Massilia litorea: one gene and its partner. The protein of the gene in region 1 binds, or shares a complex with, the protein of each later gene. Links are inferred from orthologs where the notes say so. Each region holds a gene or a part of one and is shown on either strand. Other genes may lie near its edges.

Region 1 (8,315 bases):
GCGTGGAACACGACAATATCGTCGATCCGGTTGATGAACTCCGGACGGAAGTGTCCGCGCACCTCGGCCATCACGGCCATCTTCACCACCGCCGGCTCGTCGGTGTCCATCGACTGGATCTTGTGGGAACCCAGGTTCGAGGTCATGACGATCACCGTGTTCTTGAAATCCACGGTGCGGCCCTGGCCGTCGGTCATGCGGCCGTCGTCGAGCACCTGCAGCAGCACGTTGAACACGTCCTGGTGCGCCTTCTCGATCTCGTCGAGCAGGATCACGCTGTACGGCTTCCTGCGCACGGCTTCCGTGAGATAACCACCCTCCTCGTAGCCGACATAGCCCGGCGGCGCGCCGATCAGGCGGGCAACCGAATGCTTCTCCATGAATTCGCTCATGTCGATGCGGATCATCGATTCCTCGGTATCGAACAGGAACGAAGCCAGGGCCTTGCACAGTTCCGTCTTGCCGACGCCGGTCGGGCCGAGGAACATGAAGGAACCGTAGGGACGGTTCGGGTCCGACAGGCCGGCGCGCGAGCGGCGGATCGCGTCCGACACCGCCTCGATCGCCTCGTCCTGGCCGACCACGCGCTCGTGCAGCTTTTCCTCGATGTGCAGCAGCTTGTCGCGCTCGCCCTGCATCATGCGCGAGACCGGGATGCCGGTTGCGCGCGAGACCACTTCGGCGATCTCTTCGGCGCCGACCTGGGTACGCAGCAGCTTCGGCTTTTCGGCTTCACCATCGGTCTGGTTCGCAGCTTCCTCCGCATGCTTCAGTTGCGCCTCGAGTTCCGGCAGGCGCCCGTACTGCAGCTCCGAGACCTGCTGCCAGTTCGACTGGCGCTTGGCTTCCTCCATCTGGTGGCGGATGCGCTCGATCTCTTCCTTGATGTGGGTCGTGCCCTGCACCGCCGCCTTTTCCGCCTTCAGGATTTCCTCGTAGTCGTTGTACTCGCGCTCGAGGCGGGCGATTTCCTCGCCGATCAGTTCCAGGCGGCGCAGCGAGGCCTCGTCGGTCTCCTTGCGCACTGCTTCGCGCTCGATCTTCAGCTGGATCAGGCGGCGTTCGAGCTTGTCCATGACTTCCGGCTTGGAGTCGATCTCGATCTTGATCTTCGAGGCCGCCTCGTCGATCAGGTCGATCGCCTTGTCCGGCAGGAAGCGGTCGCTGATGTAGCGGTGCGACAGCTCGGCCGCGGCGATGATGGCGGCGTCGGTAATTTCTACCTTGTGGTGCAGCTCGTACTTTTCCTGCAGGCCGCGCAGGATGGCGATCGTCGCCTCGACGCTCGGCTCGTCGACCATGATCTTCTGGAAGCGGCGCTCGAGGGCGGCGTCCTTCTCGACATATTTACGGTATTCGTCGAGCGTGGTCGCGCCGACGCAGTGCAGCTCGCCGCGCGCCAGGGCCGGCTTGAGCATGTTCCCCGCATCCATCGCGCCCTCCGCCTTGCCGGCGCCGACCATGGTGTGGATCTCGTCGATGAAGACGATGGTCTGGCCCTCGTCCTGGGCCAGTTCCTTCAGCACGGATTTCAGCCGCTCCTCGAACTCGCCGCGGAACTTTGCGCCGGCCAGCAGGGCCGCCATGTCGAGCGAAAGCACGCGCTTGCCCTTCAGGGAATCGGGCACCTCACCGTTCACGATGCGCTGGGCCAGGCCTTCGACGATCGCCGTCTTGCCGACGCCCGGCTCGCCGATCAGCACCGGATTGTTCTTGGTACGGCGCTGCAGGACCTGGATCGCACGCCGGATCTCGTCGTCGCGGCCGATCACGGGGTCGAGCTTGCCGAGGCGCGCGCGCTCGGTCAGGTCGAGCGTGTATTTTTTCAGCGCCTCGCGCTGGCCTTCGGCGTCCTGCGAATTCACGTTCTCGCCGCCGCGCACCGCCAGGATGGCCGATTCCAGCGATTTACGGGCCAGGCCGTGCTCGCGCGCCAGGCGGCCGGCGTCGGATTTATCCTCGGTCAGCGCCAGCAGCACCATCTCGCTCGACAGGAACTGGTCGCCGCGCTTCTGCGATTCGCGGTCGGCGAGGTTGAGCAGCGAAACGAGATCGCGCCCCACCTGGGTCTCGCCGCCGGTGCCGGAGACTTTCGGCAGGCGTTCGAAGGAATTTTTCAGCGCATTGGTCAGGGCGCCGACATTCACGCCGGCCCGCTGCAGCAGCGAACGGGCGCTGCCGTCGTCCTGGTTCAGCAGGGCGACCAGCAGGTGCACGGGTTCGATGTATTGGTTGTCGTTGCCGACCGCCAGGCTCTGGGCATCCGCCAGCGCTTCCTGGAGCTTGGTCGTCAATTTGTCTTGCCGCATGTTGTACTCCCTAGTGAGTGTTCTTGACTAGGAAATAAAATTGGGGTGCCGCGACACATTTCAAGATGCGCAAGACAGTGGTAAATTCATGCTTTCCTGCAACATCCACGGAGCTATGCGATATCTCACCTGATCGCTCCTGCTGCTGACCACCCAGACGGATCGGGACCGATGCAGGAAAACTGGATGAAGGAACTCGAAGCGGCGACGCGCCTGGAGAACCCGCGTTGACGGGCGCACCCAGCTTTGCCAGCCTTGGCGGTTCAGGTGTAGTCGGCCTGGACCTGCGCAGCCTTTCCGCCCAGGTCGCGCACGTTCTTCTGTACCGCCACCACGGCGAACAAGCTCAGCAAGAACGACATCGCGTAGAAGCCCTTCTCGCTCGGCTGCAAGCTCGCATTCCAGAGACCGACGGCCAGCAGCACGATGACGGCGCACAGCGAGACCCAGCACAGCATGAAATACATCCCGGTGACCGCGATCCCCTCGCTGCGGTCGCGCACTGATTTTTGCAGCGAGACCGAAGCGAACAGGCCATACAGCAACAAGGTCAGGTAATAACCTTTCTCGTTGAGCGCCATCTGCGCGTTCCAGAGACCGATCAGGAAAGCACAGGCGCCGATGAAGAGCGCGGCCCAGGATGCGCCGACGAAGGCGGCGGTCGGTCGTTGAACAGTGGTCATGGCGGGCTCCCGTTAGTTGTCCGGCAGAAAGTCTAGCATGGCGAATCACTGGATGATTGAGAAACTGCAGGAGTATCGGCTGGTGATACCGTGCGGTGCGCAGGGTGGCGTCGGGACCACCCAGCAACCGGGTTCGGATCAGCCGCGTAGCGCGCGCCAGGTCGCGAAGCCGGCCACACACAGCAGGATCGACCCGCCCAGGTGCAGCAGCGTATGCGCCAGCGCCCAGCCGTAGTCGCCGCGCTGCATTAGTCCCACCGATTCGGCGGAGAAGCTGGAGAAAGTCGTCAGGCCGCCGAGGAAGCCGGTGACGATGAACAGCCGCCATTCGGGGTTCAGGTGCGGGCTGGCGCTGAAAAACCCCACCGCAATGCCGATCAGGTAGCCGCCGACCAGATTGGCCGCCAGTGTGCCGGCCTGCACCTGGGCGTGGACATTGGTCAGCCACATGCCCAGCCCCCAGCGCAGCCAGGCGCCGAGCGCGGCGCCGGCACCGACCGCCAGCCAGCTCAAGCGTTCACCCACTTGGCCTTGGCGCTGTCGTCGCTGATGCGGGCGTCGACCCAGCGTGCGCCCTCGGGCGTCTGCTCCTTCTTCCAGAACGGGGCGTCGGTTTTCAGATAGTCGATGATGAATTCGCAGGCGGCGAAGGCTTCACCGCGGTGCGCGGCGCTCACCGCCACCAGCACGATCTGCTCGAGCGGCGCCAGCGGGCCGACGCGGTGGATCACCAGCGCGTTGTAGAGCGGCCAGCGCTCCTGCGCCTGGGCCACGATGGCTTCCAGCGCGCGCTCGGTCATGCCCGGATAGTGTTCCAGCTCCATCTCGGAGACCGATGCACCATCGTTCATGTCGCGCACGGTGCCGACGAAGCTGACCACGGCGCCAACGCGCGCGTCGCCTTCGCGCAGGCGCGCCAGTTCCCGGCCGAGGTCGAAGTCCCCGGCCTGTACTCTCACCTCGCTCATTTTCCCTCCCGTGCCGTGCGCATCAGGAGCTGATCGATACGCAGCGCCGTCCGTTCGTCGACCAGTGCCGGCAGCGCGCAGAGCGCGTGCAAGGCGGTATGGCGCCCGGCCGGCTTGTTGCCTGCCTTGAGGGTCGACTGCAAGGCCTCGACCTGGAGTTTCAGGCGGTCGCGCGCGAATTCGGCGCCGCTGTCGATGCCGGCTGCGACTTCCTGGCGCAGCAATTCGCCGAGCAGGGTCGGCCGGTTGGCTTCGAGCAGGCGCGCATAGCCGGCGCGGTCGGTATCGAGGGCGTTCAGGGCCGCCTCGAAACGGGCGTCCAGCACCGGATCGTATTCGGGACCGGCCGCCAGCAGCGCAGCCCAGCGCGCGCGCCAGTCGGCGCTCGAGACCGGCTGGTCCGGCTGGGCCAGGGAATCCTCGAGTTCCTGGACGGCGCGCAGCTTGTCGCGCAGGGCGCCGGCCAGCGCCAGGCCGGCGGCGCGGCGCGACAGGTCGGCGTGGTGCTGCACCTTGGCCACGGCCTCGTGGTAGCGCTTCTCGACCCGCGCCTCGTGCGCACGTGGTACGGGCCCGATCGCATGCCATTCGGCCGCCGCTTCGCGCAGCAGTTTTCCGGCGCTGGCCGCGGTGGCCTCCGGCGCGGCCGCTTCCAGGCGTGCGCTGATCGCTTCCTTGGCCGCTTCGTGGGCGCGGCGCTCGGCGTCGAGCGCGTGCGCGGTTTCCTTGCGCCGGGCGAACAGGTCGTCGCAGGCGGCGCGGAAACGCTGCCACAGCGCCTGCTCGGCCTTGCGTTCGAGCGGCAGCGCGCGCGCATGTTCCTGCCAGCGCGCCTGGATGTCGCGCAGGTGGTCGACCGCGTGCCGGTCGTGCGGATCGATGGCGAGCACTTCGTCGATCAGTTCCTCGCGCCCCGCCACTTCCATCTTGCGCTGCTCTTCCAGCGGGCCCTGCAGCGTGGTCAGCGCGGCGCCGAACAACTGGTCCAGGCGCTTCTTGTCCTTGCGGTCGATTGCGCCCAGGTGGCTCCAGGCCAGGCGCAGGCGCTGCACCGTGCCGGCGACGTGCTTCCAGTCGGCTTCGCCCGATTCCAGGCGCGCGATCTCGGCCTGGGCCTCGGCGACGATGGCTTCGCCCTTCGCCGCATTCGCATGGCGCTCGTCGGCCAGGTGTTTGAAATGGGCCGCGGCCGGGGCATAGGCCACCGTGCAGGCGTGGTCGAAGCGTTCCCACAGGCTTTTCGGCGCCGCGCCGGACAGGCTGTCGAGCGCCTTCCAGCGCTCGCGCATGCTGCCGACCTTCTTCGCCAGCTCCGCCATCGCCAGGTTTTGCGTCGGCAGGCCTTCGACCGTCTTGATCAGTTCTTCGCGCGAGACATTGCCGCCCCAGCGCGCCCAGTCCGACAGGCGCTTCAGTTCGGCGCGCAAATGGGCCAGGCGGTCGGCCTGCGGGCCGGTCAGACGAATGCCCTTGCTCTTGGTCTCTTTCAGCGCCTTGTCGAGTTCGGCCGCGTGGGCAAGCGAGCCCTGCTGCAGGGCGGCTTCCAGCGCATCCATGTTGTCGAGGAAGGACTGGTCGGCGCCCTTCGTGGCTTTGGGGGGACGGGCGGCGTGCGCGTCGGCTGCCGCAGCGTCGCTGCTCGCGGCAGCCGGGGCCGGCGATCGGGCCGATTTATGCACCGGCTGGGGCAAACTGGCCAGCAGCGCATCGAAGCGCGACTGCAGCTCGCTCGCCGCCGCGCCTTCGGGCAGCGGCGGCAGCTTTTGCCAGGATTTGCGCAGGGTCTCGGCGCTCAATTCGGCAACCGGCTGCGCCTGCCATTCGGCGAGCGCCGCCTCGCGCGCGGCCAGGGCCGCCTGCGATTGTTCGAGCGTGGCGAGCATCGCGGACAGGCGCGCATGCTCGGAGGCGAATTCCGCCACCAGCGCACGCGGCAGCGAGGCATGCTCGGGTGCGGCCAGCGCTGCGGCCTGCTCGGCCAGCATTCCTTCCAGGCTGCCGGCCATGTCGGCTGCATTCAGGCCAGCCGTCTCCAGCCGGCGCAGGGCGCCCAGGCGGTCGATCATGGCGCGTTGCAGCTGCACCTGGGCTTCCAGGCGGGCGCCGAGCTCGGCACGCACGGGCGTGAATGCGTCCGTCAGTTCGGGGGCGGCGATCACGGCCCATTTACGGTCGAGATCGGCCACCTGGTTGGGCGTCAGGTGGGCGTCCGCCAGCAAGGCGCGCGCCTGTTCCAGGGTGGCCTGGCCGCGCGCCAGTTCGGCGTCGTGGTGGCGGATCGCATCCAGGCGCGACTGCATCAGCTTGGCAACGCGGCGGTCGAGGTTGCGCATGGCCGTGTGCACGCGCTCGAGCGCGGCGCGGCTGTGCACCAGCTCGGCCGCGGAGAGGCGGAGTTCGGAAAATTCGCAGCCGAGGATGAAGTCCACTGCGCGCGATTCATCGCCGTCCAGCATTTTCAGCTGCTGGGCCTGCTGCTCGCGGACGGGCGAAGGGGGACGCGCCCCGGCCGTGCCTGCGGGCGCGCCTTCCTTCGACTTGCCGTCCGGGTCGCCAGGGGCCGCTGCCGCCTTGGCCGAGCGGGACGGCGCGTCGGTTTGCGCGCCGCGTCCATTGCCCGATTTATCGCCCTGACGCTTGAAAAGGAATTCGAACATGATGAAATCGCACTTCCAAAACCCCCATCATAGCAAAGAACGATGCGGGTTTTTTTGTGGCGTCCCCGGCGGCAACGGGATTAGTGCACGTGGGAGACCGGCGGACCTTGCCGATGAGTATGCTCGGCGCGGACGGGGCGGTGGGCCGGCGGCGGTGCCCGTCCGCGGTGCTCTTCGCGGTAGGCGTCATAGGCCAGCATCTGGTTCGCCACGGCAAACCAGGCCTCGCCGGCGATGGCCGCGCGCGCAATCGGAAACAGCTCGCGCTCCTCGCGATCGAAGCGCAGTTCGAGCGCCACGCAGAAACGCTCGACCGCCAGGCAGAAGGCATCGACGCCCTCCTCGTCGTTGATGCTTCCCGCAGCCAGGCGGCAGGCGGTGCCCAGCGCCTCGGCCGCGCTGCGGCTGAGCATGTCGAGCTCGCACAAGAGCGGCTCCGCACCGGCGCCAGCGCGGCGCAGTGCCGGCAACAGGAAACGGTCGAGCTTGCGGCCCTGGCAGCTTTCGTAGAGCCGGCGCAAGGTATCGCAAACGTAATCGGCCTGACCCTCGGTCAGCGCACTCTGGCGGGCATAGCTTTTCTGTACGAGCTGTTGCACGGCATGCAGGCTGACCCGCATGCTGGTTTGTTCCACGGAAAGCGCAACGAGGGTGTAGGTCGCGGTAAGCATTCAGTCTCCTCTCGGCGTCGTCAACGCAAGCGCATGCTCCGCAGGGGAACACGGCGTGGCTGGACATTGGTTTTGGACAGGCTGGGGCGGATGATTTTTCTTCTCTTCAGCCTGAAGGAACTAGTAGTGTAAGGAGCGGCTGGGGTGCGGGTTTGATATTGATCAAACTCCGCCTAGGCTGCTGAGCGCCAAACGTCAACCGGCGAAAGCGCCATGCGTTACGGTTTACCAGCGTGCGCGGTAGTCCTCGGCCAGGCCCGCGAGCCCGGTTACGGCATGCCGTGGCGCATCCGGCGCCGCCCTCACCCAGCCGTCGAAACGACCCACATGCTGGCGCATGTTGCTGCTTGCAATCAGCAATTGCTTATTGTCATTCCGAGTGCCCTCCGGCGTGAAGCGCAGGTCGAGCAGGCCGTCGGCGGTGCGCAGCATCCAGCAGCCGCCAGGCTCGATTCCCACCTCGACATGCGCAAGCGGAAGCAATGCACCGTCCAGCCAGAGCGCATTTTCGGCGTCGCCGAAATAGCCGGCCTGCAGATTGAAGCCGATCCGGCCGCCGTGCGCCGAGATCCAGCGCCAGGCCGTGCGGCGCCCCAGCAGACCGTTCGAGAAGTCGTAGCTGGCCATCCCGCCGTCGAGGGAATAACGGCGCCCGCCGGCTTCGAGCGTCCCTTCCAGCGCCAGTCCCGGCGACTTCTGGGTGCTGTGCACGCTGCCGCCGTCGAAGACGGGGCCGATCGCCAGCAGGCGCGGCCCCTCGCCCGCGTAGGCGGCGTCGATGCGAAAGCGCCCGGCGCGCAACCGCAGCCGGTGGCCGTGCTCGCCCGCCCCTTCGATCGCAACCTGCCGGCCCGGCATCGTAAACCGCGCGCCCTCGGCCACCGTGGCGCCGACCGCGGCCGTGAGGCCCGCTACGCCCAGCGGAGAAAATGCAGCAAGGACGCGGCGCCCGGCGCGGTCGAACACGTAGGCAAAAGCGGTATTGCTCCAGCCGATATCGACGATCGCCACTCCGCAGAACAGCTCA
Region 2 (5,944 bases), 930 kb from region 1 along the record:
CATCGACATGATGGGCGGCGAGACCCTGCCGCGCGCCCTGCTCTCGGCCCTGGCCTGGTCGGCAGTCGCCTCGGCGCTGTTTATCGGCACCCGCTACCGCAACATGAAGCGCGGTATCGCCTGCGCCGTGTGCGACACGCTCGACAAGAAATAAGTTCCGTCCTCCTCCCTGATGCGCTTCAGTCCGGTATCTCTCCGCGCGAGGGATACTCGACAGTTATTCACGATGCATTTGTTAAGAAAACAAGATACTGCTTGACAAGCTTTATCAGGAGAATATTCTTATACATACCTAAAAGGTAGAAAAGTGAACGATGCGTGCCACAAGGCGCGCACGATTCGCCCGGTAGTGTCGTTTTACTCATCTTGGAGGATGAATATGTCGTTGAAGACAGGGCCGATTCTGGCTCGTAGAACCCTGCTGGGCGCGATCGCGTCCAGCCCCCTGTGGCTCGGCAGTGCATGGGCCGCGCAGTCGATGAAAATCTCGCACCAGTTCCCCGGCGGCAGCGTCATGGAAGGCGACTTCCGCGACCGGCTGTGCCGCATGTTCGCGGCCGACGTCGAAAAACGCACGCGCGGCAGCCTGAAGTTCTCGATCTATCCCGACGCCGCGCTGATGGCGCCGAACGCCCAGTTCGGCGCCCTGAAGAAGGGCAGCCTCGAACTGGCCCTGGTGCCGCTCTCGTATGCCGCCGCCGAGTCGCCGGAAGCGAACATCGGCCTGATGCCGGGCCTGGTGACCTCCTATGCGCAAGGCTATGGCTGGAAGAATGCGGAAGTCGGCAAGGAGCTGACCCGCATCCTGGCCGACCAGGGCCTGGTCGTGATCAGCTGGATCTGGCAGGCCGGCGGCGTCGCCGCACGCGGCACGCCGATCCTCGCGCCCGAAGACACGCGCGGCCTCAAGGTGCGCGGCGGCTCACGCGAAATGGACCTGGTCCTGCAGGAAGCGGGAGCGACCATCGTCAACGTGCCCTCGAACGACATCCATGCCGCGATGAAGAGCGGCGCGCTGGACGCCGCGTTTACCTCCTCGACCTCGCTGATCTCGTTCCGCCTGCAGGACGTGTCGCGTTCATTGACCACGGCGCGCAGCGGCGGCTACTGGTTCATGCTGGAACCGCTCCTGATGTCGAAGACCGTGTTCGACCGCTTGCACAAGGACCAGCAGGCCGCGATCATGGCGGTCGGCGCCGACCTCGAAAAGTTCGCGCTGCGCATGGCCCAGGGCGACGATGCGGCCGTGGCCAATGTCTATTCGCGCAACGGTGCGCGCGTGGTCGACATGGATGCCGACGCGCTCCGGAAATGGCAGGAGATGGCGCGCAATACCGCCTGGCGCGACTTCAGCGCGCGCAGCGACAACTGCGCCAGGCTGATGGCGCTGGCGGAAAAGTCGATCGTCGCACTGTAAAAAAAAGGGCGGCCCCGGCCGCCCTTTTTTGTTTACCCGCCGGTCACAGGCGGGAAGAAGGCCACTTCCCCGCCCTCTCTTACTTCCGTCTCCGGACCGCACATCACGTGCTCGAAGGCCATGCGCAGCGCGCGATCCTGGCCGAGGGCCTGCGCCCACACGCCGCCGCGTTCGACCAGGTGCGCGCGCACGGCGCCCACCGTCGTCACGCCCGGGGGCAGTTCGATGCGTTCGCTGGCGAGGCCGAGGGCTTCGCGCACGGACGCGAAAAATCGCAGTTCGATGTGCATGACGATGTGGTTTCTCCTAGTGTTGCAGTTCGGCGAAGGGAATGAAGCGCACGATGTCGCCTTCGTTGATGATGCGCCCCGGTGGATTGTCGATGATGCCGTCGCCCCAGACGGTCGAGGTCAGCACGCCCGAGCTCTGGTTCGGGAACAGGTCGAGGCCGCCGCCGGCATTCACGCGCGCGCGCAGGAATTCGTTGCGGCGGTCGGGCTTGGGCAAGCTGAAGTCGGCGCGCAGCTGCCAGGCGCGCGGTTCCACCGGTCCGCTCACGCCCTGCAGGCGCAGCAGGAAGGGACGCACGAACAGCAGGAAGGTGATGAAGCTCGACACCGGGTTGCCCGGCAGGCCGAGGAAGAACGCATGACCGTTTTCCCGCCGTACCTCACCGAAGGCCAGCGGCTTGCCCGGCTTGACGGCGATCTGCCACATGTTCAGCTGGCCCTCGGCTTCCACCGCCGGCTTGATATGGTCTTCCTCGCCGACCGAGACGCCGCCCGAGGTGATGATCAGGTCGTTCTCGCGCGCCGCCTCGACCAGCGTGGCGCGGGTGGCCGCGAGCGTATCGGGCACGATGCCGAAGTCGCTGATGACGCAGCCGAAGTTCTCCAGCAGGCCGCGCAGCGTAAAACGGTTCGAATTGTAGATCGCGCCCGGCGCCAGCACGCCGCCCGGCGCTTCGCCCGGCATGGTCAGCTCGTCGCCGGTAAAGAAGACGGCCACCCGCAGGCGCCGGCGCACCGGCAGGCTGGCCAGGCCGACCGAGGCGGCCAGTCCCAGCTCCTGGCTGCGCAGGCGCGTACCGGCGGCTAGGATGGTAGCGCCGGCCGCGATGTCCTCGCCCGTGCGGCGGATCCATTCGCCGCTCTTCGGGGTGTGGCGGATGGTGACGCTGTCGCCTGTCGGTTCGCATTGTTCCTGCATCACGACCGCGTCTGCGCCGGCCGGGATCATCGCGCCGGTGAAGATGCGCGCCGCGGTGCCGGGTTCCAGCGGCGCGCCCACCTGGCCGGCCGGGATGCGCTGGGTGACGCGCAGGACGGCGCCGCCATTGACGCAATCGGCCGCACGCACCGCATAGCCGTCCATCGAAGTGTTGTCGGCCGAGGGCACATCGATCGTCGACGCCTGGTCCTCGGCCAGCACGCGGCCGTTGGCTTCCAGGGTCGGCACCCGTTCGGTTTCCTGCACGGGACGGGCGGCGCCCAGCAGCGTGTCGAGCGCCTCGCGCACCGACAGCATCGGGCGCGGCGCCGGTTTCTCGGTGGCGCTCATGCTCACAGCCCCGTGTGCGCCGCGATGAAGGTCTTCATCTCGTCGACGTTCGGACGCATCACGACGAACTTCTGCGGCAGGCTTTCGATGTCCTCGAAGCCGGCCGGACGCTCGGCATCCGTACCCAGGGCCTCGAGGATGGTCTCGTTGAACTTCGCGGCCAGCGCGGTTTCCAGCACGATCATGGTCACGCCGGGCGCCATGTGTTCGCGCGCGACCTTGATGCCGTCGGCGGTGTGGGTATCGATCACGATGCCGTAATCGTCCGCCACCATGCGGATCGTTTCCAGGCGGTCGGCGTGGGTCGATTTGCCCGACACGAAGCCGTATTCGCCGACGCGCCTGAATTCGTCGCCGTCCGCACCCGGCGCGCCCGACAGGTCGAAGCCCCCGTGGGTGTCGACCTTGCGGAACAGCGCGTGGGTGCGCTCGCTGTCGCGTCCGACCAGGTCGTAGATGAAGCGCTCGAAGTTCGAAGCTTTCGAGATGTCCATCGACGGGCTGCTGGTGTGGAAGGTCTCGGCCGATTTGCGTACCCGGTAGACGCCGGTGCGGAAGAACTCGTCGAGCACGTCGTTCTCGTTGGTCGCGACCACCAGCTTGTCGATCGGCAGGCCCATCATGCGCGCGATATGGCCGGCGCAGATGTTCCCGAAGTTCCCCGACGGGACCGTGAACGAGACTTTTTGCGTGTTGTCGGTCGTCGCGGCGAGGTAGCCGCGGAAGTAGTACACGACCTGGGCGACGACGCGCGCCCAGTTGATCGAATTGACGGTGCCGATCTTGTGGCGTGCCTTGAAGGACAGGTCGTTCGACACCGCCTTGACCAGATCCTGGCAGTCGTCGAACACGCCTTCGACGGCGATGTTGAAGATGTTCGGGTCCTGCAGGCTGAACATCTGGGCGGTCTGGAAGGGGCTCATCTTCCCGGCGGGCGACAGCATGAACACGCGCACGCCGCGTTTTCCACGCATCGCGTATTCGGCGGCGCTGCCGGTGTCGCCCGAGGTGGCGCCGAAAATGTTCAGCTCATCCTCGTCCTTCGCCAGCGCATATTCGAACAGGTTGCCCAGCAACTGCATCGCCATGTCCTTGAAGGCCAGGGTCGGGCCGTTCGACAGCGCCTGCAGCACCAACTTGCGATTGCCCTCTTCCTCCAGCGTGCGCAGCGGCGTGATGTCGGCCGCCGACTCTCCGGCGCGCGCGTTGCGGTAGACCTCGGGCGTGTAGGTCTTGGCGGTCAGCGCCTTCAGGTCGGCTTCCGGAATGTCGGTCGCGAATTTGCGCAGGATTTCGTAGGCCAGCTCGGCGTACGGCAGCTTGCGCCAGGCGTTCAATTCCTCGCCGCTGACGCGCGGGTATTCGGCCGGCATGAACAGGCCACCGTCGGGGGCAAGGCCGCCGAGCAGGATGGAGGAGAAGGACTCGGGATTGCGGGAAGCGGACGCGCTGGTCGCGCGGGTAGACACGTATTGCATGTTGGGATAATCCGGTTGGGCTCGCGTTGACCATTTATTATAGTGCGAGCTGGGAAATCCTGTGTGCGGACGGGTTTTGCACAGGCGGCGCTGCGCGGAAGTGCCGCAGCTGCGCGCAGGGTGAACGCGTGGGCGGTGCCCACCCTACGTTACGCCTCGGTCAACGTAGGGTGGGCACCGCCCACGCGTACGTGCCAACGAATACCCGGCCGCCGATTCACATCGGCGATGCCGGAATACCACTACTCAACACGCGGCGTGGTTGACCGTCACCACATGAATCGCGAGACCACCGAGCGAGGTCTCCTTGTACTTCACCTGCATATCCGCCCCCGTCTGGCGCATCGTCTCGATCGCATTGTCCAGGCTGACGAAATGGGTTCCGTCGCCCTTCAGCGCCAGCGAGGCCGCCGTGATCGCCTTGATCGCGCCCATGCCGTTGCGCTCGATGCAGGGGATCTGCACCAGGCCGCCGATCGGGTCGCAGGTCATGCCGAGGTGGTGTTCGATGCCGATTTCGGCGGCGTTCTCGATCTGTTCGTTGCTGCCGCCGAGCGCCGCCACCAGGCCCGCCGCGGCCATCGCGCAGGCGACGCCGACTTCGCCCTGGCAGCCGACTTCGGCGCCCGAGATCGAGGCGTTGCGCTTGCAGAGCATGCCGATCGCGGCGGAAGTCAGCAGGAATTCGCGGATGCCCTTCACCGCGTCCGTCGGACGGCAGTCTTCGGCGTAGTAGCGGACCACCGCCGGGATGATGCCGGCGGCGCCGTTGGTCGGCGCGGTGACGACCCGGCCGCCGGCCGCGTTTTCTTCGTTGACCGCCATAGCATACAGCGTCACCTGGTGGGTCGCGTCATGCGGCAGTTCGTTCACGCGCTTGCCCTCGATGCAGTGCGCCTGCTTCCACAGCGTGGCGGCGCGCCGTTTGACGTTCAGGCCGCCCGGCAGCTGGCCGTTCGTGACCAGGCCGTGGGCAATACAGTCGCGCATCACGCTCCAGATGCGGTCCAGGCCCGCGTCGAGTTCGGGCTCGGTCATGCGCGCCAGCTCGTTCGCGCGCAGCATGTGCGGGATCGACAGCTTGTGCGCGCGGCCCTGGGCCAGCAGCTCGGCCATGGTCGCGAAAGGGAACGGCACCTGCACGCGGCCCGGCTCGACGCCCTGTTCCTGCGCGCGCTGCGCTTCGCCGGCTGCGGTAATAAAGCCGCCGCCGACCGAATAGAAGATGCGTTCGATGACGCTGCCGTCCGCCAGCTGCAGCACGAAGCGCATGCCGTTCGGGTGCTCGGGCAGGCTGGAGGCCTTGTGCCAGACGAGGCCCGTGCGCATCGAGAACGGTACTTCCTTCGTTCCCAGCAGGCGCAGCACGCCGTCCAGTTCCGCTTCGGCGAGTTTATCTTCGACCGTATCCGGATCGATATCCTGCGGCGTCTCGCCCATCAGGCCGAGGATGACCGCCTTGTCGGTCGCATGGCCGACGCCGGTCAGC

The links. Proteins that work in one complex are often made in the same cells at the same time.
Region 2: the proteins of moaE (region 1) and moaD are in contact, whole or in part, in a crystal structure (PDB 1FMA), measured with the Escherichia coli proteins. The link is inferred for Massilia litorea from one-to-one orthologs.

Annotation. Positions count from the first base shown.
Region 1 is NZ_CP062941.1:3,118,337-3,126,651, reverse strand. The notes cover bases 2,232-5,230. They hold moaE (molybdopterin synthase catalytic subunit MoaE), read right to left. Parts: upstream 3,961-5,230; coding sequence 3,502-3,960; downstream 2,232-3,501. Other genes in these bases: LPB04_RS13970 (DUF349 domain-containing protein), read right to left, coding at 3,957-5,230; crcB (fluoride efflux transporter CrcB), read right to left, coding at 3,131-3,505; yiaA (inner membrane protein YiaA), read right to left, coding at 2,573-2,992; clpB (ATP-dependent chaperone ClpB), read right to left, coding at 2,232-2,309. In the rest of the region: more of clpB, read right to left, coding at 1-2,231; more of LPB04_RS13970, read right to left, coding at 5,231-6,617; LPB04_RS13965 (hypothetical protein), read right to left, coding at 6,698-7,288; LPB04_RS13960 (DUF2804 domain-containing protein), read right to left, coding at 7,514-8,315. UniProt on the Escherichia coli protein: Converts molybdopterin precursor Z to molybdopterin. This requires the incorporation of two sulfur atoms into precursor Z to generate a dithiolene group. The sulfur is provided by MoaD.
Region 2 is NZ_CP062941.1:4,046,831-4,052,774, forward strand. Bases 79-3,040 are described here. They hold moaD (molybdopterin converting factor subunit 1), read right to left. Parts: upstream 1,708-3,040; coding sequence 1,450-1,707; downstream 79-1,449. Other genes in these bases: LPB04_RS18260 (hypothetical protein), read left to right, coding at 79-154; dctP (TRAP transporter substrate-binding protein DctP), read left to right, coding at 380-1,417; LPB04_RS18275 (molybdopterin molybdotransferase MoeA), read right to left, coding at 1,724-2,977; thrC (threonine synthase), read right to left, coding at 2,980-3,040. Outside these bases: more of LPB04_RS18260, read left to right, coding at 1-78; more of thrC, read right to left, coding at 3,041-4,455; LPB04_RS18285 (L-serine ammonia-lyase), read right to left, coding at 4,702-5,944. UniProt on the Escherichia coli protein: Involved in sulfur transfer in the conversion of molybdopterin precursor Z to molybdopterin.